4 regions of the Rouxiella sp. S1S-2 genome follow, and region 1 is predicted to be linked to each of the others. Evidence: predicted binding sites of a transcription regulator. Region 1 holds the regulator's gene; each other region holds the start of a gene.
What was found. The regulator CRP, encoded in region 1, controls carbon source genes, mostly activating them, when cyclic AMP is high. The targets are predictions, from matches to a motif close to ATGTGANNNNNNTCACAT.
Positions count from the first base shown of each region.

Region 2: cdd (cytidine deaminase) is a predicted target of CRP. The motif match lies at 5,731-5,748, and genes of this name have one in related genera.
Region 3: garD (galactarate dehydratase) is a predicted target of CRP. The motif match lies at 1,680-1,697, and genes of this name have one in related genera.
Region 4: GA565_RS18260 (DeoR family transcriptional regulator) is a predicted target of CRP. The motif match lies at 5,572-5,589, and genes of this name have one in related genera.

Region 1 covers NZ_WFKL01000001.1:579,923-587,631, forward strand. Annotated here, with positions in the region: gene GA565_RS02640 (aspartate aminotransferase family protein) at 1-826, shown strand, start outside; gene GA565_RS02645 (YccS/YhfK family putative transporter) at 888-2,966, opposite strand; gene crp (cAMP-activated global transcriptional regulator CRP) at 3,030-3,662, opposite strand; gene GA565_RS02655 (OsmC family protein) at 4,010-4,420, shown strand; gene GA565_RS02660 (phosphoribulokinase) at 4,509-5,378, opposite strand; gene GA565_RS02665 (creatininase family protein) at 5,650-6,471, shown strand; gene GA565_RS02670 (LysR family transcriptional regulator) at 6,493-7,392, opposite strand; gene GA565_RS02675 (BMP family protein) at 7,532-7,709, shown strand, end outside.
Region 2 covers NZ_WFKL01000001.1:3,966,388-3,974,096, forward strand. Annotated here, with positions in the region: gene GA565_RS18135 (N-acetylmuramoyl-L-alanine amidase) at 1-508, opposite strand, end outside; gene GA565_RS18140 (lipoprotein) at 652-1,236, shown strand; gene artP (arginine ABC transporter ATP-binding protein ArtP) at 1,392-2,120, shown strand; gene artJ (arginine ABC transporter substrate-binding protein) at 2,152-2,883, shown strand; gene artQ (arginine ABC transporter permease ArtQ) at 2,895-3,611, shown strand; gene artM (arginine ABC transporter permease ArtM) at 3,611-4,279, shown strand; gene GA565_RS18165 (TetR/AcrR family transcriptional regulator) at 4,381-4,980, opposite strand; gene GA565_RS18170 (NAD(P)H-dependent oxidoreductase) at 4,977-5,576, opposite strand; gene cdd (cytidine deaminase) at 5,806-6,690, shown strand; gene GA565_RS18180 (NAD-dependent malic enzyme) at 6,922-7,709, shown strand, end outside.
Region 3 covers NZ_WFKL01000001.1:4,654,967-4,662,675, forward strand. Annotated here, with positions in the region: gene garR (2-hydroxy-3-oxopropionate reductase) at 1-707, opposite strand, end outside; gene garL (2-dehydro-3-deoxyglucarate aldolase) at 723-1,493, opposite strand; gene garD (galactarate dehydratase) at 1,885-3,465, shown strand; gene gudD (glucarate dehydratase) at 3,589-4,929, opposite strand; gene GA565_RS21405 (enolase C-terminal domain-like protein) at 4,941-6,278, opposite strand; gene GA565_RS21410 (MFS transporter) at 6,327-7,676, opposite strand.
Region 4 covers NZ_WFKL01000001.1:3,988,103-3,995,811, forward strand. Annotated here, with positions in the region: gene gsiC (glutathione ABC transporter permease GsiC) at 1-420, opposite strand, end outside; gene gsiB (glutathione ABC transporter substrate-binding protein GsiB) at 503-2,029, opposite strand; gene GA565_RS18250 (dipeptide ABC transporter ATP-binding protein) at 2,090-4,003, opposite strand; gene GA565_RS18255 (isoaspartyl peptidase/L-asparaginase family protein) at 4,071-5,036, opposite strand; gene GA565_RS18260 (DeoR family transcriptional regulator) at 5,308-5,538, opposite strand; gene moeA (molybdopterin molybdotransferase MoeA) at 5,866-7,110, shown strand; gene moeB (molybdopterin-synthase adenylyltransferase MoeB) at 7,115-7,709, shown strand, end outside.

The DNA of each region.
Region 1 (7,709 bases):
AAGCAAAATCATTGCCTTCCACAACGCCTTCCACGGGCGCACGTTGTTCACGGTTTCCGTTGGCGGACAGCCAAAGTACTCCGACGGCTTTGGTCCTAAACCGGCTGACATCGTTCACGTGCCTTTTAACGATTTAGACGCCGTGAAAGCAGTCATCGACGATCACACCTGCGCTATCGTGGTTGAGCCGATTCAGGGCGAGGGTGGCGTCACACCCGCGACTCAGGAATTTCTGCAGGGGCTGCGTGACCTGTGCGACGAGCACAAGGCGCTGCTGGTGTTTGATGAAGTACAAAGCGGCATGGGCCGCAGCGGCAAGCTGTTCAGCTATATGCACTACGGCGTGACGCCAGATATTCTGTCAACGGCCAAGGCGCTGGGCGGCGGTTTCCCGGTGAGTGCAATGATTACCACCGAAGACGTGGCCTCTGTGATGGCACCGGGCAAACACGGCACCACCTACGGCGGCAATCCGCTGGCCTGCGCCGTGGCTGAAGCAGCACTGGACATTATAAATACCCCAGAGGTCCTTGCCGGTGTTGAAGAGCGCCGCGCCGCCTTTATTCAGGCGCTGGAAGCGATTAACGAAAAGTATCACGTGTTTAAGGAATTCCGCGGTCAGGGCCTGCTGATTGGCGCAGAAATGTCGGAGAAATACAAAAACCGCGCCGGAGAGCTGCTGGCCGCCGCCGCCGAGTTTGGTTTGATGATTCTGGTTGCTGGGCCTAACGTGGTGCGTTTAGCCCCGTCACTGGTGATTGATTTCGCCGATATCAGAGAGGGCATGGCGCGTTTTGAGAAAGCGGCGCAGAAACTGGTAGGTTAATAGACGTTTGCTGTAGCCCCACCCTAGCCCTCCCCAAAAACGTGGGGAGGGGTTCAAGACGCTATTCCTTCACTCTTCGCGTTAGCCAAATTCCGTGATGCGGCCTCTGCTTCCACGCCAGTGAAGAAATGGTGTGCATCGCGCTCAGGTGCGCCAGCATGCGGCGAAGGTGCCGTTCCATTTCGGTAATCGGCATATCGGGATGAAGCTCCGGGGCGTTAAACAGCTTGGTTTCACTGCTCGGACCGTCGTAGGTCAGGCGCTGCTGACAGCTTTGCAGCGCAATCTCGCAGGTTTGCAAATACTGCATCGCCAGCTTGGGCGTCAGCATGTAGTGCTCGCGGGCCAAAATCGTCATTCCATTGATGTGGTCGACAATAAACTGGCTGTGCATCACCCACAGACGCATATCGTTTAAATAGCGCGAATTGAACCCAGGTTCCTGCATCGCCTGATTAAGCGACGTAAATAGCTGATTATGCGCCTGGTTGACCTTCATGCGCGCATAGGCCAACTGCGCAGGGTCGGGGTCATCCGCCAGCACTAAACGCACTGCCTCCTGATCGGCCTCCAGCGCCTGATGCGCGTTAGTACGCAACAGGCCGCTCTGCCACTGTGGCCATAGCCAGATAGTGCCACCAAACGCCAGCGCACAGCCTATCAGCGTATCAAGCAGCCTCGGCAGCAGGAAGTTGGCGCCGTTTAATCCCAAAATTTGCAGGGTATAAACTGCCGTTACCGTCAGCCCAATCATCCCCAATCCGTAGTTTTTGCGCAGCACGGTGTATGAAATTAAGGTAATCATCAGCATGAAAAACAGCTGCAGATTTTGCGGGAGGGCAAGCTGCAGAAGCCCTGCGGCAATGATAAGCCCAATCAGCGTGCCTAACGCACGGTGCTGAATGCGCACGCGGGTGGCGTTATAGCCGTTTTGGCTGACCAGCAGGGTCGTCAGCAGGATCCAATAGGGTTTGGGTAAATTAAAAAATAGCCCCAGACTGCTGCCGATGGCCAGAATAACCCCCAAACGTCCCGCATTGCGCAGTGCGGCCGACTTGAATGACAAATAGCTTTTCAACGCCGCCCAGAACGGCAGGCGGGCCTGGGTTTGCATCAGGTCACGGCGATAAAGCGGGCGCTGGGTACGCAGCAGTCTCGCAATGCGACTGAAGTGGTAATAGCAAAACTGGCCGACCGGGTTGTCACGGTAGCGCGAAGATATTTTTTCCAGCGCCGCCAGCTCATTGGCCATAGTGAAGCGCTCGGAACGGCGGTGATAAAGAATGTCGTTGGCAATCACCCGCAGACGGGCAGCAATCACCTGAGCATTGCGGCGAATTACCGCCTCGGCATGACTCTCCTCCATCAGCTTTTGCACCTCGGTGGGCAGATGCAGACTCACCGTAATGTGCTCCTGAAGGTCTAGTGCTACCTGAAAACGTCTCAACAGCTTTTTATGATGCTGGTGGTCGTGCGTCGGCAGCATGTGCAACTGCTGATAAAGCAGAGCAATCAAGTCGATGACTTTTTGTTGCCTGTTCAGCAGCGGCGGTAGGGCGGTATCGGGATCGGTATGCTGGGTCAGTAGGCTGTATTTGGCTTCAAAATAGTCGGCGAGTTCGAGATACAGCTGGCTTAGGGTTTCGCGCATAGGCTGCTCTTCAGACAGGCGAAACCACAGCCAGTTAAATACGCCGTACCAGGCAGTCCCGACCACAAACAGCAGTGGCGCATGCCAAATCGGCACTACGCCCGCCATGCTGAGCGTAAAGATAGCGGCAACCAGCGCGCCCGGTAATAGACGCGCATGCAGCGGACTTATCGCCCCCGTCACGCCGATGACCAGCGTCAGGCCGAGCATGATAAGCGGCAGCGGCAGATGCCAGTTAACCAACATCAACTGTAGCAAAATACTGCTGACGGCGAACAGTGATCCACCGACCAACAGGCGTTTGAAAAAGCGTTTATGTGGGGTATCGAGACCTGAAATGTTGCAGCATGCGGGCACCAACGCGAACAGCAGACCCATTTTCAACTGGCCAAACAGCATAGCGAAGGCAATGGGCAGGCAGAGAACCAGCGTTTGTCTTAGCGCATAGTTAACTTCAGGGTGATAAAAAAGTCTTTGCCAAAGCGTCATTTTTGTGCAGATAGGCTAACAAAAACGGCGCAACAGTTATCTGCTGCGCCGTTTTTAAGACGATTAACGGGTGCCGTAAACGACAATCGTTTTACCGTGGGCTGAAATCAGACTTTGATCTTCAAGCATTTTAAGAATTCGACCCACAGTTTCGCGTGAACAGCCGACTATTTGACCGATTTCTTGACGGGTAATTTTGATCTGCATGCCATCGGGATGGGTCATGGCATCCGGCTGTTTAGCCAGATTCAGCAGAGTTTGTGCAATACGACCGGTCACGTCGAGGAAGGCAAGGTTGCCCACTTTCTCGGACGTTATCTGCAGTCGGCTTGCCATCTGTGCGGACAGGCGCATCAGAATGTCTGGATTAACCTGGATGAGCTGGCGAAATTTCTTGTAGGAAATTTCGGCCACTTCACAGGCAGTTTTGGCTCTAACCCATGCACTACGTTCCTGTCCTTCTTCGAAGAGTCCCAGCTCGCCGATGAAGTCACCTTGGTTAAGGTAGGAAAGTATCATTTCTTTGCCTTCTTCATCTTTAATCAGAACGGCAACCGAACCTTTCACGATGTAGTAAAGCGTTTCGGCTTTTTCACCTTGGTGAATCAGCGTACTTTTAGATGGATACTTATGTATATGACAATGAGACAGGAACCATTCGAGAGTAGGGTCTGTTTGTGGCTTGCCGAGAACCATTAGCTATTATCCTCTTATTATCGCTGCCCAAAATCACAGGGCTTTGAAATCCCTGTTCGGCGATTTTTTACTTCGCGCTCTTTTAGCATATGAACTGACCAGCAATGCTGCAAGCGGCAGGTGGAGTGATTTCAGCTGTAATTTGCCATTATCACCAAGGTTATCCTGTTAACACCTAAAAAACCTAGCCGCAACTTGTTGGAAAGTTTCTTTCGGCTTTGTTTGTAGCACAGGTTTGCGGACGTGTCTTGTGTTGTCTCGCTTCAGCATGATGCGGATCGAGTTCCATTGCCAGTTTCAGGGGTTAAGGGTAGTCTGTTTTAAAAATTATTACCGGAGAAAGGCAAATGCAAGCACGGGTAAAGTGGGTTGAAGGGTTAACGTTTCTCGGAGAATCTTCGTCTGGACATCAGGTCATTATGGACGGCAATGCGGGTGACAAATCCCCTAGCCCGATGGAAATGCTGCTCATGTCGGCAGGCGGTTGCAGTGCGATTGACGTAGTGTCGATTCTGCAAAAAGGCCGCAACGAGGTGTTGGGCTGCGAAGTGAAACTGACCTCCGAACGTCGTGAAGAGGCGCCGCGTCTGTTTACCCGCATCAACCTGCACTTTATCGTCACCGGCAAAGATTTGACCGATAAAGTGGTTGAACGTGCCGTGAGCCTGTCGGCCGAAAAATATTGCTCGGTTTCACTGATGCTCGGCAAAGCGGCCACCATCACTCACAGTTTTGAAGTGATTGATGCTCAAGAGTAATCAGCCCGGTTTGCTGTTTAGGCAATAGAAAGTGATAAAACGCCGCGCCGTGAAGGTTAGCGGCGTTTTTGCGAAGTATATCGACTGATTACTCGATCTTTTTGCCTTCCATCAGCCGCTGCACCAGTGGCCCCATAATAAGCTCCATCGCCAGGCCCATTTTTCCCCCCGGCACCACCAACGTATTGATGTGCGAAATAAACGATCCCTGCAGCATTGCCAGCAGATAGGGGAAGTCAATCTGGTCCAGACCTTGAAAATGAATAACCACAAAGCTCTCATCCAGCGAAGGAATGGCCTTGGCGGCAAACGGGTTAGAGGTATCGATGGTCGGTACGCGCTGGAAGTTAATATGGGTGCGTGAAAACTGCGGCGTAATGTAATTGATGTAGTCGTCCATCGACCGCACTACCGAGTCCATCACTGCTTCACGCGAGTGGCCGCGCTCGCCGGTGTCGCGCACCAGCTTTTGTATCCACTCAAGGTTAACGATGGGTACCACGCCGACCAATAAATCGACCTGTTTGGCGACATCGACCTGGTTGGTGACTACGCCACCGTGCAGTCCTTCATAAAAAAGAATGTCGGTTGGCTCAGGCAGCGCCTGCCACGGCGTAAAGGTGCCGGGTACCTGATTGTAGGGCACGGCTTCGTCATAAGTATGCAAATATTTTCGCGAACGCCCAGTACCGCTTTTGCCATATTCAACAAAGCTCTGTTCGAGTAGCGAGAAGTCGTTGGCTTCGGGGCCAAAGTAGCTAATGTGTCGGCCGAGGTCGCGCGCTTTACGAATGGCGGCGTCCATTTCTGGACGAGTAAAATGATGGAAGCTGTCGCCTTCAAGCTCGGCCGCATGCAGACCGAGCTGCTGAAATATCTTGCGAAACGCCACGCTGGTGGTGGTGGTTCCGGCGCCGCTTGAGCCGGTTACGGCTATAACTGGGTGTTTAGCTGACATGGTAATCCCTTCATCTTTCAAATTGCAGTCAACGCATCTGCACCAGGAATCTATTGGGGAAGGCTAATACGCATAATTACGCTTATTGTTACCATATCTATGCGCTGAATTATAGAGCCTCTCATCGGAACTTTTAACCGACCGCACTTCTGATTGATGCCTTTAACGCAACGCAGTGACACCTTTTTGATGCTTTAATCTCACGCATTATTCTCTACACTGGAGGGCAATATTCCTGGTTGTCTCGCACAAGATTTCGGAGAATTTCCTGATGAAAATGCCTTCCTCCCGCTGGTGGTGGGATTTGTCCACGCTGGAGTTTAGCCAGCTTGATATGGAAAATGTGGTGGTAATTCTGCCCATTGGCGCGGTAGAGCAGCACGGTCCGCATCTGCCAGTGCGGGTTGACGCCGCCATTAACGCCGGTATTGTCGCGCGTGCGGTGACGTTATTACCCGCCGACCAGCCAGCGCTGGTGTTACCCGCCTTACCGATAGGCAAGTCCGACGAACATCTTGAGTATCCTGGCACCTTGACGCTGCCGTTTGAGGTGTTGGCTAAAGTATGGTTTGAAGTGGCGAAAAGCGCATGGCGGGCCGGTGCGCGCAGGATAATTTTTTGGAACTCCCACGGTGGCCAGCCTCAGTTGATGGACATCGTATGTCGCCAGCTTCGCGTTGAGCTTGGCATGCTTGCAGTGGGCGCTAGCTGGTTTGCAACTATCGACAGCAGCGACCTTTATCGTGCGAATGAGCTGGAGTTTGGCATCCACGGCGGAGAGTCTGAAACCAGCGTAATGCTGCATTTGCACCCCGAATTGGTGGCGATGGAGCGGGCCGAAAACTTTGTGTCAGCGGCCGAAGCGCTGGCAGAAAAGGGCGGTATTCTGACCCCAGAAGGCGGCGTGGGCTTTGGCTGGCAGGCTCAGGACCTCCATCCGGCAGGCGTGACCGGTAATGCAGCGGCAGCCGATGCGGCTCGAGGCGAAGAACAGGTTGAGCGTGCGGCGCGTGCGCTGGTGTCGCTGGTAGGCGAAGTGGCGCAGTATCCGCTAAGCGCGCTCAATCAGAAAACGCGTTTTAACGCCAAATAACGTCATAGCCAAGCCGGCACTTCAACCGGTTTCAGACATCATGCCCTTTACCGTTTCGGCCAGTACGCTGCCTATCGCGCTGGTGCCTCTGTCGTGCCCAATCAGCATCAGTTGCTGGGTTTGCTGCCCCAACTCTCTGACCGGAATATAAATGAGTCGGCCCGCGCGTTGGTCAAATTCAATGTCGAATGGGGTCAGGAAAGTCAGTCCCTGATCGACCATCGCCGCGTGGCGCATGACCTCAATCGAATTGGTTTCAATCACCGGATGTGCGCTGACCAACGCCTTGGCGAACACGTCATTGAGGTAGGGCCGAATGACCGTGCTTTTGTCAGCGATGATAATCGGATAGGCGATACAGTCGCTGATCCGCAGACTGGTCTTATCGGCTAGCGGATGTCCCGGTGCAACCACGGCACCCAGCCTGCCGGCTACGCTGGACAGCACCCGCAGCGTGGGAGGCAAGTCAAAGTCGAACCCTATCCCTAGGTCAGCCTCACCGGATTCTACCGCCGCCATGATTTCATCGCCGTTGGTCAACTGCCGCAAAATAAGCTTCACCCGCGGGTTGGCGCGTCGAAATTCGCTGGCCATGCGTGGGATGAGGTTGGCCGCCAGCCCGCTCATCATCGCCACTGTCACCTCGCCGCGACGCAGCCCCTTCAGCTCCTCAATTTTCACCTGGGCCCACTCAAGTTCTTTAAAACTCTGACGAACGTGGTGGATAAGCACTTCACCGGCGGCGGTGAGCACCATCTTACGTGGAAGACGCTGAAACAGCGGCGTACCGAGTTCGTCTTCCAGCGCCAGAATCTGCCGGTTGATAGCGGATGCGGAAATATGCAGGCGTGCTGCGGCTTTGCGTATAGAACCCGCGCGCGCAACCTGATCGAGATACATCAGCAGTCGGTGTTGCAGCATATTTTTCTCCAAATAAAGGTTACGGCGATATTTTCATCAAGTGTTGCCAAAAAGGCATCGAAGAGTGCGAAAAACAATGCTTTTAAGGTAGCGAATTTGTGGGCATAAATGGAGCACTGTTCTTGGGGGAGTAAAGCTTATGTCTGGTTTATCGCGCCGTAATTTTGCCAAAGGTTTGGCAAGCATGATGTTGATTCCTATTGCTGCACCGTTATTTTCTCGCCAGGCCTTTGCGGCGGATAAAGAGATCAAGGTTGCTCTGTTACTGCCGGGATCGGTGGCTGACGGTGGCTGGAGCCAGCTGGCTTATCAGGGTT
Region 2 (7,709 bases), 3.4 Mb from region 1:
GCGCGACGACGTTCTGCGGCATTAACTGATAGCGTTTTACAATGTCTTGGCTAAGCGACGTCAGCAAAGCGATTTGCTCAGGCGGGAAAGGATAAAATCGCTGCGCTAACAGCCGTTGTGAATAGCCTTTATTTTCCAGTTCAATCCCGATGGACGTGTCGTTAAGATTGGTTCTGCCCCGCCACCCGCTGGCTCCAGCATGCCAGGCCCGCATGGATTCAGGAACCAGCTGCCAGGCAACAGGCTGGCCATTAACGTGCGGAGGCCGCGCCGGTATCAGATAATGGGCACTCACGTGCTCATCAGTCAGTGTATTCAGGGCGCTGTGGAAATCTTCGGCAGTATAGTGAATCACCAAAAAACGTATACGCTGATCGGCCCCCTGCGCCTGCCGAGTCGTTTCAAGCACATAATTATGCTGACCCATCGTAGGTATTGATGTTTGGCATCCCACCAGCAGCAGTCCTGCCAGAATCAACGCCGCCCGACAACGTTGTGGAAAAATCATGTTATTGCCCTTCCCTGAGTGAGCTCGCGGTTTATCTTTAGAAGTGTAACCGGTCATGCAACATTAGAAATCGGTTTTATACTTATGATGACTGTAAATGGAATGATTGCTGGAAAACCTTTATGCACACGTCAAGGATTACAATGAAAAAGACACTATTGACCCCCATTTTGCCTCTGTTACTGGCTCTCGGTGGCTGTACCCAGGTAACGCCTGCCTATCAGGATATTGGCAGCAGAAATTCCCCCTGTATCGACGGAGGCCCCGATGCCGTTGCGCAGCAGTTTTATGATTACCGTATCAGCAAGCACCAGAACGGATTCCCTACCACCAGCCAGTTGGCGGAATATCGGCCCTATCTGAGCACCGATTTGTATCAGGCGCTGCTTAACGCGCAGCATGAGCCTAAAATTGACGTGGCCGCCACGCCAAACGAGAAATCGGGCCAGACCACCGGTGACGTTTTCTCAAGTCTGTTCCAGGGACCTACATCGGTACACGTAGCCAGCGCATCCACTATTCCGAATACCGATGCGCGAAATATTCCGCTGCGGGTGAGCATGGTTAACGACAGCCATAAAGGCCAGCAGGCCACGTGGAAAGATGAAGTATTAATGACGCGACAGGGCCACTGCTGGGCAATAGACGACGTGCGCTACATGGCGAACCTCGACTTTGCCTCCAGCGGCAGTTTGCGTCAGGTGTTAGAAAAAGATCGCGAGAAATGAGCGAAAATGTGTAGACCTGCAACACCTCATTAACGCTATCTTATGCTAAGTTTATGATTCAGGCCGCACACAAATAAATTTTAACCCGTCATTGTTGCATAACTATGCTGCAGGGGTTACCCTCTGCGGCATTAATGGCTATTCAGTATTTGCGCATGAGTATTCAACTAAACAGTATTAACTGCTTCTACGGTGCCCATCAGGCACTCTTTGACATCCAGCTTGACTGTCCGGCGGGTGAAACATTGGTGCTGCTCGGACCGAGCGGTGCGGGTAAAAGTTCGCTTCTGCGGGTGTTAAACCTGCTAGAAATGCCGCGTTCTGGCACTTTGCACATCGCCGGTAACCAATTCGACTTCCAAAAGAAGCCGGATGAAAAGGCTATTCGCGAGCTGCGTCAAAACGTCGGCATGGTGTTTCAGCAGTATAACCTGTGGCCGCATCGTACCGTACTCGACAATCTGCTTGAGGCACCCTGTCGCGTGCTGGGTTTGAGCAAAGAGGCCGCCATGGCGCGCGCTGAAAAATTGCTGACCCGTCTGCGTCTGACTGACTTCGCCAAACGTTTTCCGCTGCACCTCTCCGGTGGACAGCAACAGCGCGTGGCGATTGCCCGTGCGCTGATGATGGAGCCTCAGGTTCTGCTGTTTGACGAACCGACAGCAGCGCTTGACCCGGAAATCACGGCTCAAATCGTCAGCATTATTCGTGAGCTGGCCGATACCGGAATTACCCAGGTTATCGTCACCCACGAAGTTGAAGTAGCACGAAAAACGGCAACCCGCGTGGTCTACATGGAAAATGGCCGCATCGTTGAGCAAGGTGATGCCAACTGTTTCGCGCAGCCGCAATCCCGTGAGTTTGCCAGCTATTTATCACATTGATTGGCCTTCTATCTCTATCATGGAGTTTCAAATGAAAAAGTTTTTAGTTGCGGCTATTTTGGCCGGTGTCAGCTTGTCCGCCAGCGCGGCAGAAACCATTCGTTTCGCGACCGAAGCAGGGTATGCGCCGTTTGAATTTGTGGGTGCAGACAACAAAATTCAGGGCTTCGATATCGACTTGGCCAACGCAATGTGTAAAGAGATGCAGGCAACCTGTACCTTCACCAACCAGTCTTTCGACAGCCTGATCCCAAGCCTTAAATTCCGTCGCATTGACGCCGTTATCTCAGGCATGGACATCACCGCCGAGCGTTTGAAGCAGGTTTCATTCACCAATGCTTACTACGACAACTCCGCTATCTTCTTTGCGCAGAAAGGTAAATTCACCGATCTGGCGTCACTCAAAGGTAAGCGTGTCGGCATTCAGAATGGCACCACCCATCAGAAATACTTGATGGACAAGCACGCTGAAATCACCGCTGTTCCTTACGACAGCTATCAAAATGCCGTGTTAGATCTGAAAAATGGCCGCCTTGATGCCGTATTCGGCGATACCGCCGTGGTTCAGGAGTTCCTGAAACAGAATCCCGGCCTGGGCACCGTTGGCGATAAAATTACCGATCAAAGCTACTTCGGCTCCGGTCTGGGCATCGCCGTTCGTCAGAACAATACCGAGCTGCTGGGTAAAATGAACGATGCGCTGGCAAAAGTCAGGCAGGATGGAACTTACAAAACGCTGTATACCAAATGGTTCCAGCAGTAGTCTGACTCTCGATGATTGAACTTCAACCTCTGCTAAGCGCCGCCGGCATGACCGTCGGCCTTGCCATCTGTGCTCTGATACTCGGCCTGTTTTTGGCGATGCTGTTTGCGGTATGGGAGTCTTCTCCCTGGAAACCGCTCAGTTGGCTGGGAACAGCCTGGGTGACAATTTTGCGCGGACTGCCTGAAATTCTGGTGGTGCTGTTTATTTATTTCGGTTCGTCGCAGCTGCTATTAACGCTGTCTGACGGATTTAGTCTTAACCTCGGTCTTTTCCAGATCCCGGTTAAGTTGCCGATTGATAATTTCGAAATCAGCCCGTTTGTCTGTGGCGTAATAGCGCTGTCACTGCTGTATTCGGCCTACGCTTCGCAGACGCTGCGCGGTGCGCTCAAGGCCGTACCCCACGGCCAGTGGGAGTCGGGTCAGGCGCTAGGTATGCGAAAAGTCGCGATTTTCTTCCGACTGATTATGCCGCAGATGTGGCGTCATGCACTTCCGGGGCTTGGTAACCAATGGTTGGTGCTGTTAAAAGACACTGCGCTGGTATCGCTTATCAGTGTTAACGACCTGATGCTGCAAACCAAGAGCATTGCCACGCGCACTCAGGAGCCGTTCACCTGGTATATGATTGCAGCGGGCATTTATCTGGTCGTTACCCTGTTTAGCCAGTTCGTCATAAAACGCATCGAACTCCGTACCACCCGCTTTGAACGGAGCGCTTCCTGATGTGGGAATATTTGCCTGAAGTTTTAAAAGGCCTGCACACCAGTCTGACGCTAACCGTGGGTGCGCTAATTGTTGCACTGCTGTTGTCGGTGTTATTTACCGTGATACTGACACTGAAAGTGCCCGTACTTAACGCGGTGGTTCGCGGCTACATCACGCTGTTTACCGGTACGCCGCTGCTGGTACAAATCTTTTTGCTTTACTACGGTCCGGGGCAATTCCCTTCGATTCGCCAGATCCCCTGGCTGTGGGAAATGCTTTCACAGCCGTGGTTATGTGCAATGTTTGCCCTCGCACTGAACAGTGCCGCGTACACCACCCAACTGTTTACCGGCGCGGTCAGAGCTATTCCTCGTGGCCAGTGGGAGTCATGCGAATCGCTGGGTATGTCGAGAAAGCAGTCTCTGCGTATTTTATTGCCCTTTGCATTCAAACGCGCGCTGTCGTCTTATTCCAACGAAGTGGTGCTGGTGTTTAAAAGCACCTCACTGGCGTACACCATCACTCTGATGGATGTCATGGGGCACAGTCAGCTGATGTATGGTCGTACTTATGACGTGATGGTATTTGGCGCTGCTGGCGTCGTTTATTTGTGCGTCAATGGCCTGTTAACCCTGATGATGCGCGTGATAGAGCGGCGCGCGCTGGCGTTTGAACGACGTAACTGATTGACCCCCACTTAGATAGGCTATTGATGAGAGAAGGCGGCTGAAATGCCGCCTTCTCTCATTGATGCGGGCTTGGTGAGCCGCTAGATGACTGCTTCGATTTACCGATTGCGTTCAACGATCCCGATAATTATCGCGGTGAGTTCTTGCTGCCCCTGCTCACGAGTGATGTCACCTGAAACAACCGCATTGGAAATTGAATCAGCAGCGCCAAGCATCGCCCATAAACTCGGTAAAAATATGCCCTTTTCATTCACAAAAGGGGCAAACCATTTTTGGAACTTTTCAATAAAATCAATTTGATATTTTCTTTTCACTTCAGCTAACTCTGGCGAGCCACCCAGCGCCGACAAAACGTCGGGTATTTCACGCCCCTGTGTCATGACGCAGTCGACATAGCAGGCAGCAATAACCGCGGCTTTGGCCGTAACAGTGTTTTCAGCTGCATCCATGGCCGCAGTGATAATTGCGTTTTGCCGAATATCAAAATCTTCATACAAAGCAGCTAATAATCCGTGACGCGTAGTGAAATGGTCATAAACGACAGGTTTGCTGACACCGGCTTCTTCGCCAACCCGCGCAAGCGTAAGTGCATCACTGCCCTCAAGCCGAACAATCCGCCACGCGGTTTCCAGCAGCTGACTGCGCCTCGCCTCACGTGACAGGCGACGTTTTGGAGCATGATGGGTGAGAGAGGTCATGCCGTTGCCTTCTCAGCAAAAAGTTGCTGCCCCACTCTGTTTGCCGCGCGGTAATGCGAATAGGGGTAATCTGCATCGGAAGGCAGAAGCAGTTCGCTGGTTATAACCGGCGCACCACAATAACCAAAAATACCATGATCGATCTGCGTCTTCATGCTGCCAAAATAACCGTGGCGGACATAGGTTCGCTGGTCGGCTCCGCCCAGTGCAATAAGATGGACAGGTAGATTTCCAAGTCGCTTCACCAACTTGCCATCCGCGTCGTCATAAGCCCAACCTTGGGTAAAAACGCGATCTATCCAGCCTTTCAGCTGAGCCGGAAAAGACCACCAGTAAATAGGATAGACAAGCACAAGGGCATCGGCCCGATCGAGACGAGCCTGTTCGGCAATGACGTCATCAGGTGATGTTGAAAGACCTTTAAACTGATTAAAGTCTGCAGCGTTGAAACGTGGATCAAACCCCTCTGCGGCCAGGTCCGCGTATTCGTAAGTATGGGCATGACCGGCTGACTCAATACCTTTTGCCACCTCTGCGGCAACGGCATGAGTGTGAGATTTTGAGTCAGGATGAGTATAAGTGATAAGTGCATGCATAAGGCGTACCTCATTTATAATTAACCTACTAAAGGTAACTTACTATTGGTAGGTTATCAAGCGCTCGTTTATCGCACACTCTACTCGGCTAAGTTGAACAACTATCTGGTCAAATCACAGTTCCCCAGCTCTTATTGCATTGATTTCATAAATAGAGTGACAAACATCACACTAAAATGAGAAAAATCGCCTTAGAATGGTCTGCCAAAATGTTACCAAGGATGTCTCCATGCATACCCGTTTCATCGACGCTTTCGCCGGCCTGCCCGCTTCACTGCAATCTGCCCTAGAGCCGATACTCAGCCATGATGACTTCCCCGCCATGTTCACAGCAGAACAGGTAGGCCAACTCAAGTCAAAAACGAGTATGGACGATGCCGCACTGGCCTTTGCCCTGCTGCCTTTAGCCGCCGCCTGTTCTCTCACGCCAATTTCACACTTTCACGTTGGCGCCGTTGCGCGCGGCGTGAGCGGTAACCTTTATTTTGGCGCAAACATGGAGTTTAGCGGTGCATCCATGCAGCAAACGGTGCACGCCGAGCAGTCTGCCGTCACGCACGCCTGGATGCGCGGTGAGCCTCGGCTGGCATCGATTACCGTCAATTACACGCCCTGCGGCCACTGCCGACAGTTTATGAACGAGCTCAACAGCGGCACCGAACTGGCCATTCACCTGCCAGAAAGAGCCGTCGCCAGCTTGGGTGAATATCTTCCTTACTCCTTTGGCCCGCGAGACCTCGAAATCGAAACTCTGTTGATGGACAAAGTTGATCACGGCTATCGCATTGAGAGTCAAGATGCATTGGCGCTGCAGGCTCTGGATGCTTGCAACCAAAGTCACGCCCCCTACAGCCAGTCTCACAGCGGCATTGCCCTCGAAAGCGCCAGCGGCAAAGTGTTCACCGGCCGCTATGCGGAAAATGCCGCCTTTAACCCGAGCCTGCCTCCGTTGCAGGCTGCTTTAGTGGTATTAAATCTTGCGGGTGAAGACTGCCTGAAAATCCGTCGCGCCGTACTGATTGAACGCACCGATCCGCTAGTCAGCCAGTTTGACGCCACCCGCGCCACCCTTGCCGCACTGGGTTGCCACTCGTTGGCGCATACCCCGCTTTAAGCCGCACGACACGTCGCATTATAAAAAAGGGCCATCGTCGAATGGCCCTCTCTTTTGTTCTATTCATCAACGTTTAATCAACACAGAACCCCATTCATAGTGAAAAAATTGAGTTGCGCCTTTCACCTCTGCTAAAGTCTTTGGGTCACGCATGTCATTAAAAATCGATGTGACAAACGCGCTTTATTAATTTGCCTTTCCTGCCTTTTCCGAGACCTAAAGAGTAAATCAATGGAACTTGAATACGAAAGTAAACGTCCGCTTTATATTCCGCACGCAGGCCCGATCCTGCTTGAATTCCCTTTGTTAAACAAAGGCAGCGCTTTTAGTCAGGAAGAACGTGCCAACTTCAACCTGCACGGGCTGTTGCCAGAAACGGTTGAAAGCATTGAAGAACAGGCCGCTCGCGCCTACCGTCAGTTCCAGGACTTCAAAACCGACATCGATAAACATATTTATCTGCGCAATATTCAGGACACCAACGAAACTCTGTTTTATCGTCTTATCGACGAGCATTTGAGTGAAATGATGCCCGTTATCTACACTCCAACGGTGGGTGAAGCCTGCGAGCATTTCTCCGAGATTTATCGTCGCGCTCGCGGCCTTTTCATCTCTTATCCAAATCGTGAACACATTGACGACATGCTGCAAAACGCCACCAAGCAGCACGTTAAAGTTATCGTCGTTACCGACGGCGAACGTATTCTCGGCCTGGGTGACCAAGGCATCGGCGGCATGGGTATTCCTATCGGCAAGCTGTCGCTGTACACCGCCTGTGGCGGCATCAGCCCGGCTTATACCCTTCCCGTGGTGCTGGATGCCGGGACCAACAATCCGCAGTTGCTCAATGACCCGCTGTACATGGGTTGGCGACACCCGCGCATTACCGGCGATGAGTATTACGCGTTTGTCGACCAGTTTATTGAAGCGGTAAAAGTGCGTTTCCCTAACGTGCTGTTGCAGTTTGAAGACTTTGCACAGAAAAATGCCATGCCGCTGCTCAAACGCTATCGTGAAGA
Region 3 (7,709 bases), 4.1 Mb from region 1:
TGTAAATCAATACGGAAACCGGGTTTAAAATTGCGGTCCATCACCATTGGCGCTTTTGCTTCTAAAACAGTGCTTCCCGCCAGGCCACCGCGAATGGCCTGAAACACCAAGTCCGGGTTCACACCTGCCTTGGTTGCCAGCACCAGCGCCTCGGACATGGCGGCAATATTTAGCGCCACGATCACCTGATTAGCCAGCTTGGTGACGTTTCCCGCGCCAATATCGCCGGTGTGCACCACTGAACCAGCCATCGATTTCATCACCTCGTAGCATTTATCGAACACGGCTTTATCGCCACCCACCATCACCGATAAAGTCCCTTCAATCGCTTTCGGCTCACCGCCGCTGACCGGTGCATCCAACATCAGCACCTTTTTTGCCGCCAGCGCCTGGCTGATTTCCCGGCTCGCCAACGGGGCAATTGAGCTCATATCAATCACAACTGTGCCTTCGCGCGCGCCTTCAATAATACCGTTCTCGCCTAAAACCACCGCCTTCACCTGAGGGGAGTTTGGCAGCATGGTAATAATAATATCGCTTTTCTCGGCCACGGCTTTAGGGGTAGCGGCCTTTTCTGCACCGGCGGCGACCAGTTCTTCGGTGGTCTCTTTGTGACGGTCCAGAAAAACTACCGAGTAACCTGCCTTGAGCAGGTTTTTACTCATCGGTTTGCCCATAATTCCAAGACCAATAAATCCGATTTTCATGCTTTATTCCCCTGATTATTTGGTAAAGCGGTCGCAGAGTGCCTGCGTAGCGGTGCGGAATACGCCTAAATCGCTGCCTACCGCGACGAAGGTGGCCCCCCACTCGATATAGCGCCGCGCATCGGCTTCCACCGGTGCCAGAATGCCGCTGGTTTTGCCGTGCGCTTTGGCACGGTCGAGAATGTGCTTGATAGCCGCCTGCACTTCGGGATGCCCGGCGTTGCCCAAATGCCCCAGCCCCGCAGCCAAATCGCTGGGTCCGACAAACAAATTGTCAACGCCGTCGACGGCGGCAATGACATCAATATTATCAATACCCTGCTGGCTTTCGATTTGTACCATCACGCTGATGTTGTCGTTGGCCTGAGCCAAATAGTCCGGGACGGTGCCAAACATATTGCCGCGATGAGAAACCGATACACCGCGAATGCCAGCCGGAGGATAACGGGTTGATGCCACCGCCAGTTCGGCCTGTGCCTGCGTTTCAACAAACGGGATCAGGAAGTTGGCAAAACCAATGTCCAACAGACGTTTGATAATCACCGGCTCATTGGTTGGCGGCCTGACAACTGGCGCACTTTTACTCCCCTTAAGCGCCATCATTTGAACAACAAAGCTTGAAATGTCGTTGGGCGCGTGTTCACCATCGAGTAACAACCAGTCAAAACCAGCCAGCCCTAAAACTTCGGTCGAAATCGGATTAGACAGCGCCGACCAACAGCCGATTAAGGTCTTGCCTGCCAGCAAGTCCTGGCGAAAACGGTTTAGGATCACTTGATTACTCATACGGAACCTCTGTTAAGGGGTGAAGATTTGGAAAATACGGGTGGGCGGTCTGCGTCGTTAATCGGCGAGGCCTGCAGTAATAATTCACTGAATTCAGTATAGAAAGATGGGATAAAAATGGCACTGTGCAAACGCCCAGTAATCCCGCCCTCCTCAGCACAATTTTCTTTGCAATGTCACATCACGATGGGACAACAATCACATTATTTTTTGGCCGCTAAAAACCACACAATAAACGGTGACAAGCGTCACGTTCACTCCCTCATTTGCCATAGAAAATAAGTTAATGACCGCTAAAAGCTAGTCACTTGCACAATGAGTAATCGTCACGTCTGCTTTATAATTTTGCTCAATTATTGTGGATAAAAGTATTTTCTAAACGGAGACGTTTATGTCACAGGCCATTATTTCGCGTAATAAAGAGCAAGCGACCGAGGCTTTATATATAAAGGTGCACGAGACAGATAACGTCGCCATCATTGTTAATGACAACGGACTGAAGGCCGGAACCCGTTTCGCCAGCGGGCTTGAGTTGATCGAGCATATTCCGCAGGGCCATAAAGTGGCACTGAGCGCCATTCGTCAGGGGGAAAACATTCTGCGTTACGGCGAAGTGATCGGCTATGCGCTGCGTGACATTGCTCAGGGTAGCTGGATTGACGAGTCGGTGGTTGCGCTGCCAGAGGCGCCGGCAATGGAGACTTTGCCGCTGGCCACGCGCGTTCCGCCCGCGCTAGCCCCGCTTGAGGGTTATACCTTCGAGGGTTATCGAAACAAAGACGGCAGCGTCGGCACTAAAAATCTGCTCGGTATCACCACCAGCGTGCACTGTGTGGCAGGCGTGGTGGATTATGTCGTGAAAATTATTGAGCGCGATCTGCTGCCCAACTATCCCAACGTCGACGGCGTGGTCGGGCTAAATCATCTCTACGGCTGCGGCGTGGCAATTAACGCACCGGCGGCGGTAGTGCCTATCCGCACTATCCATAATCTGGCGTTAAACCCCAATTTTGGTGGCGAAGTGATGGTCGTGGGCCTGGGCTGCGAAAAGCTGCAGCCTGAAAAACTGCTGCTCGGCACTGATGACGTGCAGGCGATTTCTCTTGATGATGTCAAGGTGATACGTCTGCAGGACGAGCAGCACGTCGGCTTTCAGTCGATGGTTGACGATATTCTTGCCGTGGCCGATTTTCATCTGCAGCGGTTAAATCAGCGTCAGCGTGAAACCTGCCCGGCTGCCGATTTGGTGGTGGGTACTCAGTGCGGCGGCAGCGATGCCTTCTCGGGCGTGACCGCTAATCCAGCGGTCGGCTTCGCCTCTGACCTGCTGGTGCGCTGCGGGGCAACAGTCATGTTCTCAGAAGTTACAGAGGTGCGCGATGCCATTCATCTGCTAACGCCACGCGTCGTTGACGAGCAGGTGGGCAAGCGGTTGCTGGAAGAAATGGCGTGGTACGACAACTATTTGGCCAGCGGCATGACTGACCGTAGCGCTAACCCTTCACCGGGCAACAAAAAAGGTGGGTTGGCTAACGTGGTTGAAAAAGCGCTGGGTTCGATTGCCAAGTCAGGCACCAGCGCCATTGTCGAGGTGCTTTCTCCGGGCCAGCGACCGACCAAACGCGGACTGATTTATGCCGCCACGCCCGCCAGTGACTTTGTCTGCGGGACTCAGCAAGTCGCCTCGGGTATCACGGTGCAGGTATTTACCACCGGTCGCGGCACGCCTTACGGTTTAACGGCGGTGCCGGTCATTAAAATGGCCACTCGCACTACGCTGGCCAATCGTTGGTTTGACCTGATGGACATCAATGCAGGCACGATCGCCACCGGCGATGCCACTATTGAAGACGTCGGCTGGGAGCTGTTTCATTTTATTCTGGATATTGCCAGCGGGCGCAAGAAAACCTGGTCAGATCAATGGGGTATTCATAACGCCTTAGCGGTGTTTAACCCGGCGCCGGTCACCTAATCTCAATGATTTTCAAAGATCTGAAACATTAAGGGCATGTGCTGCGTGACGTGGGGCAAGACGTTTTTGGCTTGTGACCGAGCGAAGGGAGTGCGCAGCACAAAAGCGCCCCCCCCTAACCCCTTATCTCACCAAACAAGGTTTTTTAGGATCAAACGCCCAGTTTGGGATCAAGAACTGCATGCCCGCTGCGTCATCCCTGGCGCCAAGCCCCATACTTTTATAAAGCTCGTGCGCCTTCATAAGCTGATCATCGTCGATTTCAACGCCCAGCCCAGGCCGTTCAGGCACACTCACCCTTCCCCCTTTGATTTGCAGCGGCTCTTTAGTCAGGCGCTGATTGCCCTCCTGCCAGATCCAGTGGGTATCGATCGCCGTAATTTTGCCAGGCGCCGCGGCAGCCACGTGGGTGAACATCGCCAGAGAAATATCAAAATGATTGTTGGAGTGCGAACCCCAGGTCAGCCCCCATTCATGACACATCTGCGCAACGCGTACCGATCCCTGCATCGTCCAGAAATGCGGATCCGCCAGCGGAATATCCACCGACTTAAGCTGAATGGTGTGGCCCATCTGCCGCCAGTCGGTGGCAATCATGTTGGTGGCGGTAGGCAGTCCGGTCGCCTGGCGGAACTCGGCCATGATTTCGCGTCCTGAAAAACCTTGCTCGGCGCCGCACGGGTCTTCGGCATAGGCCAGCACATTGCGCAGCTGCTTGCCCAACCCAATCGCCTCGTCCAGCGACCAGGCCCCGTTGGGGTCAAGCGTAATACGCGCCTGCGGGAAACGCTGCGACAGCGCCGTTACCGCTTCGGCCTCTTCACTGCCGCGCAGTACGCCGCCTTTTAATTTGAAATCATTAAAGCCGTATTGGTCATAGGCCGCCTCGGCCAGCCGCACTACCGCCTCCGGTGTCAGTGCTTCTTCATGACGCAGACGATACCAGTCGTTGCGCTGGTCTTTTTCTCGCTGATAAGGCAGAGCCGTTTTATCCGGGTTACCCACGTAGAACAAATACCCTAGCATTTCCACGGAATCTCGCTGCTGCCCGTCCCCCAACAGTGAGGCAACGCTGACGTCAAGATGTTGGCCCAGCAGGTCGAGCATGGCGGCCTCAATCGCGGTCACCACGTGAATGGTCGTGCGCAAATCAAAGGTTTGCAGGCCACGCCCTGAGGCGTCGCGGTCGGCAAACTGCTGGCGCACCGCGTTCATCACATTCTTATATTCACCCAGCGTTTTACCCACGACCAGCGGTTCGGCATCGGTCAACGTCTGGCGGATTTTCTCTCCACCGGGCACTTCCCCTACGCCGGTATGGCCGTCGTTATCTTTCAGAATCAGAATATTGCGGGTGAAAAAAGGTGAGTGCGCACCGCTCAGGTTTAACAGCATGCTGTCATGCCCGGCAACGGGAATAACCTGCATTGATACAATTTTGGGGGTAGAGAACGAGGCTGACATAACGACTCCTTTTAGCGACCAAATGCCGGACGTTTGCGATCAAATTTCCAATTCGAAACCAGATACTGCATAGCTGCTGCGTCGTTACGCGAGCCGCTTGGCAGTTTTTTATGCAGTTCATGCGCCTGATGGATTTTATCCATATCAATCTCGACGCCGAGGCCCGGTTTTTCGGGCACTCTGATTTTTCCGTTGACGATTTGTAACGGCTCTTTGGTCAGCCGCTGATTGCCCTCCTGCCAAATCCAGTGGGTATCGATAGCCGTCGGTTTGCCCGGCGCGGCGGCGGCAACGTGGGTAAACATCGCCAGCGAAATATCAAAATGGTTATTCGAGTGACAACCCCAGGTGAGACCCCAGTCGTCGCAAAGCTGGGCGACACGCACCGCGCCCTGCATGGTCCAGAAATGCGGATCCGCCAGCGGAATATCCACCGACTGCAGCATCACGGCATGCTGCATTTCACGCCAGTTGGTGGCAATCATATTGGTCGCGACCGGCAGGCCCGTCGCGCGCCTGAACTCGGCCATCACCTCGCGCCCCGAGAATCCTTGTTCCGCACCGCAGGGGTCTTCGGCATAGGTCAAAATACCCTGCATGTTTTTACACAAGCTAATGGCTTCATCCAGCAGCCATGCACCGTTCGGGTCAACGGTGATGCGCGCATCAGGGAAACGTTTATGCAGCGCCGTTACGGCTTCAATCTCCTCCTCACCGCGTAAAACGCCGCCCTTAAGTTTGAAATCCTTGAATCCATAGCGGTCCTGCGCCGCTTCGCCGAGCCGCACAATTGCGTCGCTGTCCATCGCCTTCTGATGACGCAGGTGATACCAGTCATCTTTGCCGCCTTCCCCCGTCTGATAAGGCAGGTCGGTTTGCTCGCGATCTCCCACGTAAAACAGATAACCGAGCACCGTCACTTCATCGCGCTGTTTGCCCGGCCCCAGCAGTTCAACCACCGGCACGCCGAGAAACTGCCCCATTAAATCGAGCAAGGCGGCTTCCAGCGCCGCCACGGCGTTAACCCGCAGCTCAAAAGTCCAGGCGCCTTTGCCAAAGGAATCAAAATCCGAAGACTGATTACCGACGTGGATTTCGTGCACCAGGCGATTCATGCGCGCCAATTCTTTGCCTTTTACCTGCGGCACGACGTCGATTAAGGTTTTATAAATCACTTCCCCACCCGGCGCCTCTCCCACGCCGGTATTGCCTGCACTGTCTTTGAGAATGACGATGTTACGGGTGAAATAGGCGCCGTGTGCGCCGCCAATATTTAGCAGCATACTATCGTGCCCTGCTACCGGGATTACCTGCATGTCGGTAATAATGGGTGAACTTTGTGTACTCATCATTTTTCCTTGCGCATTACGTCGGGAAATTGGGCTTCAAAGGCTTAATCAATAGGCGTGTAGTTCAATACGTTCGATTTTCTGCACAATAAACAGGAAGCTAATCACCGCCAGAAGGGCATGAATCGCCACGTAGAGCAGTGCACCGTTAAACGAGCCAGTGGCCGCAATGATGTAACCGATCGCGATAGGGGTAACGATGCCGGAGGCGTTGCCGCACATGTTGAACAATCCGCCGCTCAGGCCACTGATTTCCTTCGGGGCCGTATCGGCCAATACTGCCCAGCCCAGTGCACCCAGCCCTTTGCCAAAGAAGGCCATCGCCATTACCGCCACCACCACCCATTCGGTTGTCACGTAGTTACAGACCACCATCGACATCGATAACAGCATGCCGACCACGATAGGAAACTTGCGAGCGAAGGTCAGTGATTGAGTACGGCGCATCAGATAGTCAGAAAGGACGCCGCCCAGAATGCCGCCGAGGAAGCCGCAGATCGCTGGGATAGAGGCCACCATGCCGGCTTTAAGGATTGACATGCCCTTTTCCTGCACCAGGTAAATCGGGAACCAAGTGATAAAGAAGTAGGTCAACGCGTTGATGCAGTACTGCCCGAGGTAGATGCCCACCATCATGCGGGTTGAAAGCAGCTGTTTGATCTGCTGCCAGCGGCTGCCTTTGCCTACCACCCGGCCACCTTTATTGCTCTTCTGATCCATGTTGATCAGCCCGCCACCGGCTTCAATATAGTCAAGCTCTGCCTGATTGACTCTCGGGTGATCTTTAGGATCGTAAATCACTTTTAGCCACACAAAGCTCAGCACGATCCCCAGCCCGCCCATAAAGAAGAACACGTGGGACCAGCCAACTTCCGAGGTCAACCAGCCCATGATCGGCGCAAAAATTACCGTGGCGAAATACTGTGCGGAGTTAAAAATCGAGACCGCCGTGCCGCGTTCCTGCGCCGGAAACCAAGCAGCAACGATGCGACTGTTGCCCGGAAACGACGGTGCTTCAGCGAGGCCTACCAGAAAACGCAGGGCAAAAAGTGCAATCACAATGCCGAAGCCGTGGAATATATCCACAAAGCCTTGTAGCAGGGTAAACAGTGACCAGATGAAAATACTGTAGAAATAAACTTTTTTAGAGCCAAATTTATCCAGTAACCACCCCCCCGGGATTTGCCCTATAACATAGGCCCAGGAGAATGCAGAAAAGATATAACCCATGCCGACCGAATCAAGGCCTATATCTTTAGCCATCGCAGACCCGGCAATAGAAAGCGTTGCCCTGTCGCCATAATTAAAAGAGGTAACAATAAACAACATTACAACTATCCAGTAGCGAGCATTGGTTCTTTTTTTAGTAATACTCGCCGCCGAGCTGAATGTATCCATGGTGTACTCCATAAAGAGAGGAATAATGCCAAG
Region 4 (7,709 bases), 3.4 Mb from region 1:
TATCCCCGACACCGCCAACGCCATACCCAGGCGGTCCGGCCAGCGATTGCGCCAGACAGCAGAAACCACGCCAATAACCAGACCAAAAATCACCGACCACAGCATGCTGGCCAACGTTAAATACAGTGTGGGCACAAAGCGCGAGCTGATTTCATCAATGACCGGACGTTTCGACACCATAGAATGACCAAAATCGCCCTGCAACGCGCGCCCGAAGAAGCTTAAAAATTGCTTCCACAGCGGCTTGTCCAACCCTAAATCCTGACGTACAAGTTCCACCACGCTCTGGTCGGCATCCTGTCCGGCCAACATGCGCGCAGGGTCGCCCGGCAGTAGGTGAACAAACAGAAACACCAGCACTGCGACAATGAGCAGCGTCGGGATCAATCCCAGCAGGCGCTTGAGAAAATAGTTCAGCATAATAATTTACGTGTATTCATTAAAACTCTCATTCCTCTCTTGCCCCACGGTTAACCCGTGGGGCAACGGCGTTTTACAACGACTATTTCACGTCAGCATTATCAAAGTTGAATGAGGTATCCGGCATCACGTAAAAACCGGTCAGGCGTTTGTTGTTGGCAGACAGCAGACGTTCGGTCGCCAAAAATGCCCACGGTGCATCGGCCCAAATGTGGTCCTGCGCATCTTTATAGAGCTTGGCCTTGGCCGTTTTATCTGTGGTGTTCAGTGCATCGCTCAGGTCCTTATCAACCTGTGGATTGCTGTAAAATGCCGTATTGAACTGCTTTGGCGGTGCAGATTGGGTGGCAAACAGCGGCGTTAATGCCCAGTCCGCTTCGCCGGTGGATGCCGACCAGCCGGTGTAGAACATGCGCAGACCTGACTCTTTTTGGCCAACGTTCTCAACCTGAGCCGCGCGCTGCGCCGCATCAAAGGCGGTCACCGTAACTTTAATACCCACCTGCGCCAGCTGCTGTTGAGCAAACTGCAGCACTTTTTGCGCGGTGCTGGAGTTGTGTGAAGACCACAGCGTCGTGGTGAATCCGTTGGGATAACCCGCCTCTTTCAGCAGTTCGCGCGCTTTTGCCGGGTCATAAGGCCACGGTTTGTACTTCACGGAATACTCAATGCTCGACGGCAAAGGCCCTTCTGCAGGGACAGCATAGCCGGCGAAGGCCACTTTAATCAGCGCCTGCTTGTTAATGGCATAGTTGATTGCCTGACGCACCTTGATGTTATCAAACGGCTTTTGCGTAACGTTAAAACTGATATAACGTTGCAAGATTGACGGCGATGAGACCAGGCTCAGCTTGCTGTTTTTCTCGAGCAACGACGCCTGCTCGTAAGGCACGGGATAGGCTAAATCTGCTTCGCCGGTTTGCAGCATCGCTGCGCGGGTGTTGTTATCCACTACCGGACGCCAGGTGATGGTATCCAGCTTAGGCTCACCCTTTTTCCAGTAACCGTCAAACTTCTTCACTTTCACGAAATCAGTCTGGTTCCACTGATCCAACGTGTAAGGACCCGTCCCGACCGGATGGAAGCCAATATCTTTGCCATATTTCGTCAAGGCGGCAGGAGAGATCATCACCGCAGAAGGATGCGCCAGGTTATTGATAAACGCCGAGAAAGGCGCTTTCAGGGAGATTTTAACCGTATTGGCATCAACTGCTTCGGTTTTGGCAATCATCTTGAACAGGTTGTAGCGCTTGAGATGGCTGTCAGGGTTGCTGGCACGGTCGAGGTTCACCTTTACCGCCGCCGCATTAAAGTCGGTGCCGTCCTGGAATTTAACGCCCGGATGCAGCTTGATGGTGTAAGTCAGCCCATCCTGGCTCACCGTGTAGCTATCAGCCAAGACATTAACCAGCTTCATGTCTTTGTCAAAGCCGAACAAGCCTTGATAGAAAGATTTAGCCACCGCCTGAGAAAGCGTGTCGTTGGCGTCATACGGGTCAAGCGAGGTGAAGTTTGAACCCACTGCAATCACGACATCTTTTGCTGCCCAGGCCGAGCCTGAAGCCATTGCGCTGACCATCAAACTCGCCAACACGGCCTTGCGCATCATTTTCTGCTTCATATTGATTCCTTATCCGTAGATCCTGAAAATAATAGTACCCAGTCAATCTCAATAAACGCCGGCAATGGTGTGACGGGCAACGTAGTGCCCCTCTGAAACTCTTACCAGCGGTGCAATAACAGGCTCATTTCCGAGGGGCCGTATGGGGCTCGGAATTTCATCGACCAACAGCGGTTGCTCAACACGGCGGTGCTGTGGATTAGCAACCGGCACGGCGGCCATCAGCTTGCGCGTGTAGGCATGCTGAGGATTTTCAAAAATCGCCGCACGTGGTCCAATCTCGACAATTTGCCCAAGATACATCACCGCGACGCGATGACTAATACGCTCAACCACCGCCATGTCGTGAGAAATAAACAGGAAGGCGATGCCGAACTCTTTTTGTAAATCCATCAGTAAATTGACGATTTGCGCCTGAATAGACACATCCAACGCCGAAACAGATTCGTCGGCGATCACCACTTTAGGATTCAGCGCCAGCGCGCGGGCAATGCAAATGCGCTGCCGCTGCCCGCCGGAAAACTCGTGCGGATAACGTTCTGCGTGCTCGGGCAACAGGCCCACTTTTTCGAGCAGCCATGAAACTCGGGCCTTGGCCTGCTGGCGGGTGCCTATTTTGTGCACCAGCAGCGGCTCCATAATCGAATATCCCACCGTCAGGCGCGGGTCGAGTGAGGCGTAGGGATCCTGAAATATAAACTGAATATCACGGCGAAGATGCTGCAGTGACGCGCCTGAAAGCTGGCCTGCGTGTTGGCCGTCAAACACTGTTTTTCCATTAAATATCACTGACCCACTTTGGCTTTCGACCAAGCGTAGCAAAGAGCGCCCGGTGGTGGATTTACCACAGCCCGACTCCCCCACCAGCGCCAATGTTTCACCGGGATAGAGGTCAAAGCTGACCTTTTCTACCGCATGCACGTTTCGCGTTATCCGATTTAACAATCCGCTGCGCAGAGGAAAACGAGTCACCAAATCGCGCACCTGGAGAATAGGCGCGGCATCAGGAATTAAGGTGGATTGAATCAGTGAGTCGGCAGTCTCTGGCAAAGCGCCGTCTGTGGGGTTTAATAAGGGGAAACGCGCAGGCAGTTCTGTGCCTTTCATCGCACCCAGTTTGGGTACGGCGGCGAGCAGTGCGCGGGTATAAGGGTGCTGCGGGGCAATAAACACCGTGCTCACGTCCCCCATTTCAACGCTTTCACCGCGATACATCACCAGCACTTTGTCGGCAATTTCGGCCACTACGCCCATATCATGGGTGATGAAAATCACCGCCATCTGCAACTCTTTTTGCAGTACGCGGATCAGTTGCAGAATTTGCGCCTGAATGGTGACATCCAGCGCGGTAGTGGGTTCATCAGCAATCAGCAGCGCGGGTTTACAAGAGAGCGCCATGGCTATCATCACTCTCTGACGCATGCCGCCCGAGAGCTGATGAGGATAACTGTCGAGAATATTTTTTGCTTCAGGAATACGCACCAGCTCAAGCATGCGCAGCGCTTCGGCGCGGGCAGAGGCCCTGTCTTTACCCTGATGCAGCCGAATTGACTCGGCAATTTGCTCACCGACCGGAAACACCGGATTAAGCGAGGTCATCGGCTCCTGAAAAATCATCGCCATGTCCGCCCCTCGCAATTTACGCATCTCGGACTGACCGGCAGCGGTTAAATCAATCACCTGCTTATTACGCCGCCTGAAGCTAATTTTACCCTGAAGCAGCTGGCCGCCGCCCTGCTCAACCAGCCGCATCAGCGCGAGTGAAGTTACCGACTTTCCTGAGCCAGACTCCCCAACGATAGCCAGCGTCTCACCGCGATTCACCTCGAAGCTGAGGTCACGAACGGCATCAATCGCCTGTCCTTCATGCTCAAAACGCACGCTGAGTCCGCGCACTGACAGCACCTGTTCCTCCGGCAAAGAGAGCACTGACGTTGGCGGTGGAGAAATTTTCTGACTCACCCAAACTCCTTGAAAGTTAACGGCTCCCTGACTACAAACCAGCCTTTAGGGATTGACAGTCGATGACTTACTTATAAATAGCTACCGTTGGCGACTGACCCACTCGGCCAAATCCGCGATACATGCCTTCGCTGTTGAACGGCAGGCAAACGTTGCCTAAGCGGTCAATGGCAATCATTCCGCCTGAGCCTGCAAGTGCGACCAGTTTTTCCATTACTACTTTATGGGTGGCCTGCTGCAGCGTCATTCCGGCGTACTCGATTAAGGCAGCGACGTCATACGCCGCGACGGTGCGCATAAAAACTTCCCCCGTGCCGGTGCTTGAAACTGCGACAGTCTGGTTGCTGGCATAGCATCCGGCGCCAATAATCGGCGTGTCGCCGACGCGCCCGGCCTGCTTATTGGTCATGCCCCCAGTAGAGGTTGCCGCCGCCAGATTACCCATAGAATCCAGAGCAACCGCACCTACCGTGCCAAATTTGCGATCTGCGTCTAAAGGATCGTCCGAAACGCTGGCCTGAAGCGATGCTGCATCGTGATCGAGCATTACGCCCTGACTGGCTTTGGCGCGCGTAAGTTGGTCATAGCGTTCTTGGGTAAAAAAGTAGTCGGCCGCGACCATCTCTTGTCCGTGCTCACGAGCAAACGATTCCGCACCGGCGCCGGTAAACATCACGTGCGGGCTTTGTTCCATCACCTTTCTGGCGGTAAGAATGGGATTACGGATGTGGCTTACGCAGCTTACTGCGCCGGCGTCCAGGGTACGGCCGTCCATAATGCAGGCGTCCAACTCATGCGTACCCTGATGGGTCATCACAGCGCCGGTACCCGCATTAAATAATGGGCACTCCTCCAACAGGCGCACAGCTTCGGTTACCGCATCTAGCGCACTGCCGCCCGCAGCCAAAATAGCCTGACCGCTGCTCACAATCTGTTCCAGCGCCTGGAGATAAAGGCGTTCTTTTTCCGCGCTCATTGCCGCACGGGTAATCGCCCCGGCACCGCCGTGAATGGCGATAACTGCGAGAGGCAAAGTTGAAACGGGGTTTTCGCCAGATGCAGCACTGATGATTGAACTCATTTTTTCGCTCTTGATGCCTTAAAGGCAGTCTAAATAATAGTCGAGGAATTTGACTATATTTAGCCGGTCAGCGTATGTAAAGCTGAAATTTAAATCCAACAAAATGACGCTAATTGCTTAGAATATTTATAGAAAATAATGAGAAGGATCGAATAAGGCGGAGAGAAAGTATAAAAAAGGAAAACCAGTTCACCCTGGTTTTCCTTCTCGATATTAGGGGGGTTCAGCTATGAGAGACGCGCTGCAAGCTATTAATCCAACCGTATGATGGCGGTGAATCTACGCGACGAGCCCTACCATGGCGGCGCTGAATCAGTCCTTTGTCTTGCATTTCGTTAAGGTCTCGGCGAATTGTTTCTAAACTCACGTCTAACCAAAGCGCTAACTCATTAACCTGAACTACCTCATGCTGATCCACCAATTTCAGTATTGCCTGATGGCGGTTTTTTTTCATCACGATGCAACTCCAGACGCAGAAGACAATTTAACGTGATATTCATCACAAAAACGCCGTAATCATACGCCCATATAACAAATATTTTTGCGATCAATCTCATTATTTTGAAAAAATTTAGCTTTTGTTAACCCCAAAATTGTCGACTTTCTTGATAGAGGTCTTTTTTCTGCCATCGCGTCCCCTTCGCTCGTGCGCTATTGATGGGTGTTCTCTTGGGGGGAGCTGGCTTTATCTGGCATAATGAGCAGAATTTTTCGACACAGTGATTCGCTGACTTTGCGGGCAGTCCTGCTCTTCGTCAGCGGGTTATAAAAGGGTTTTATGATGGAAAATACGTTCACCTCGGGCCTTATTTCGCTGCAGGAAGCGCGGGATAAAATGCTTTCACAGACTGCGCCGCTCACTCAGGACGAAACTGAATGGCTGCCTTTAACGGAGTCTGCAGGCCGCATCACCGCCAGCCCAGTACGTTCACCCGTTTTTGTGCCCCCTTTCGATAACTCTGCGATGGACGGATACGCCATTCGCAGCACAGAGTTCAGCTCCGAGACCGTTTTCACTGTTGCCGGAAAAGCCTTTGCAGGCGCACCTTTTAGCGGGGAATGGCCCGCTGGCAGCTGTATTCGCATCATGACCGGTGCACCGGTTCCGACGGGTGCTGATGCGGTTGTCATGCAGGAAGAGGCTGAAAAAATAGGAGACGGCGTTCGATTTACGGCTCATGTCGAAGCAGGACAAAACATTCGTTTAATCGGCGATGATATTCGTCAGGGGCAAGACGTTCTGGCGGCAGGCATTCGCCTCGGCGTGGCGCATTTACCGCTGCTAGCTTCGCTGGGTGTAGAGAAAGTCGAAGTCAACCGCCGCCTGAAGGTGGCCGTTTTCTCAACCGGTGACGAGCTGCAACCGGTCGGCATTCCTCTACAGGACGGCCAAATCTATGATACTAATCGGTTTGCGGTGCATCTGATGCTTCATCAAATGGGCTGTGAAGTATTGGATTTAGGGATTATCCGGGATGACCCCGCGGCACTTCGTCGGGCATTTCAACAGGCCGATGATTTTGCCGATTTAGTTATTAGCAGCGGTGGCGTGTCGGTTGGAGAAGCGGATTACACCAAAACGATGCTCGACGAACTGGGCAAGATTGGTTTTTGGAAACTGGCTATTAAGCCGGGTAAACCTTTTGCCTTTGGTAAGTTGAAAAACGCCTGGTTCTGCGGCCTGCCCGGCAATCCGGTGTCGGCAGTACTGACTTTTTATCAGCTGGTTCAGCCACTTATTGCTGCACTCTCGGCGCAAACTGACTGGAGCCTGCCGCCGCGTTTGCGCGCCAAAGCGGCTACCTCGTTTAAAAAAACCCCTGGCCGCCTCGATTTTCAGCGCGCGGTGTTTACCCACAATGCGCAGGGTGAACTCGAAGCCCGCACCACGGGTCCACAGGGTTCTCACGTTTTCAGCTCGTACAGTCTGGCAAACTGCTTTGTAGTGCTGGAGCGCGACCGCGATGATGTCGCAGTGGGTGAATGGGTTGACGTTGAACCTTTTAATGCACTGCTAAAAGGATAAGTCGATGACGTTGCCAGAGCTAAGCGATGCCGAGACCCTGCGCTACAATCGTCAGATAGTGCTGCGCGGCTTTGACTTCGACGGACAGGAAAAGCTGAAAGCCAGCCGTGCGCTGATTGTTGGCCTCGGTGGGCTGGGCTGTGCTGCGGCGCAGTATCTTGCCGCCGCCGGAGTAGGGTCGCTGACTTTGCTGGATTTTGACACCGTCTCGCTTTCTAATCTGCAACGTCAAACTCTGCACACCGACGCCCGTATCGGCATGAAAAAAGTCGCCTCGGCGGCCGTTGCGCTCGCGGGGATCAACCCTCATCTCATTGTGCAACAAATAGACCATCAGCTTGAAGACGACGCCCTGCTGCCGTTGATTGCTCAATGCGACGTGGTGCTCGACTGTACAGACAATGTCGACACTCGCAACCAGTTAAATAAACTCTGTTTTCAGCTCAAGAAAGCGCTGGTTTCTGGTGCGGCTATCCGCATGGAGGGACAAATCAGCGTCTTTACCTATAAGCACGATGAGCCGTGCTATCGCTGCCTGAGCCGTTTATTTGGTGAAGATGCGCTGACCTGCGTTGAAGCTGGGGTCATGGCACCGCTGG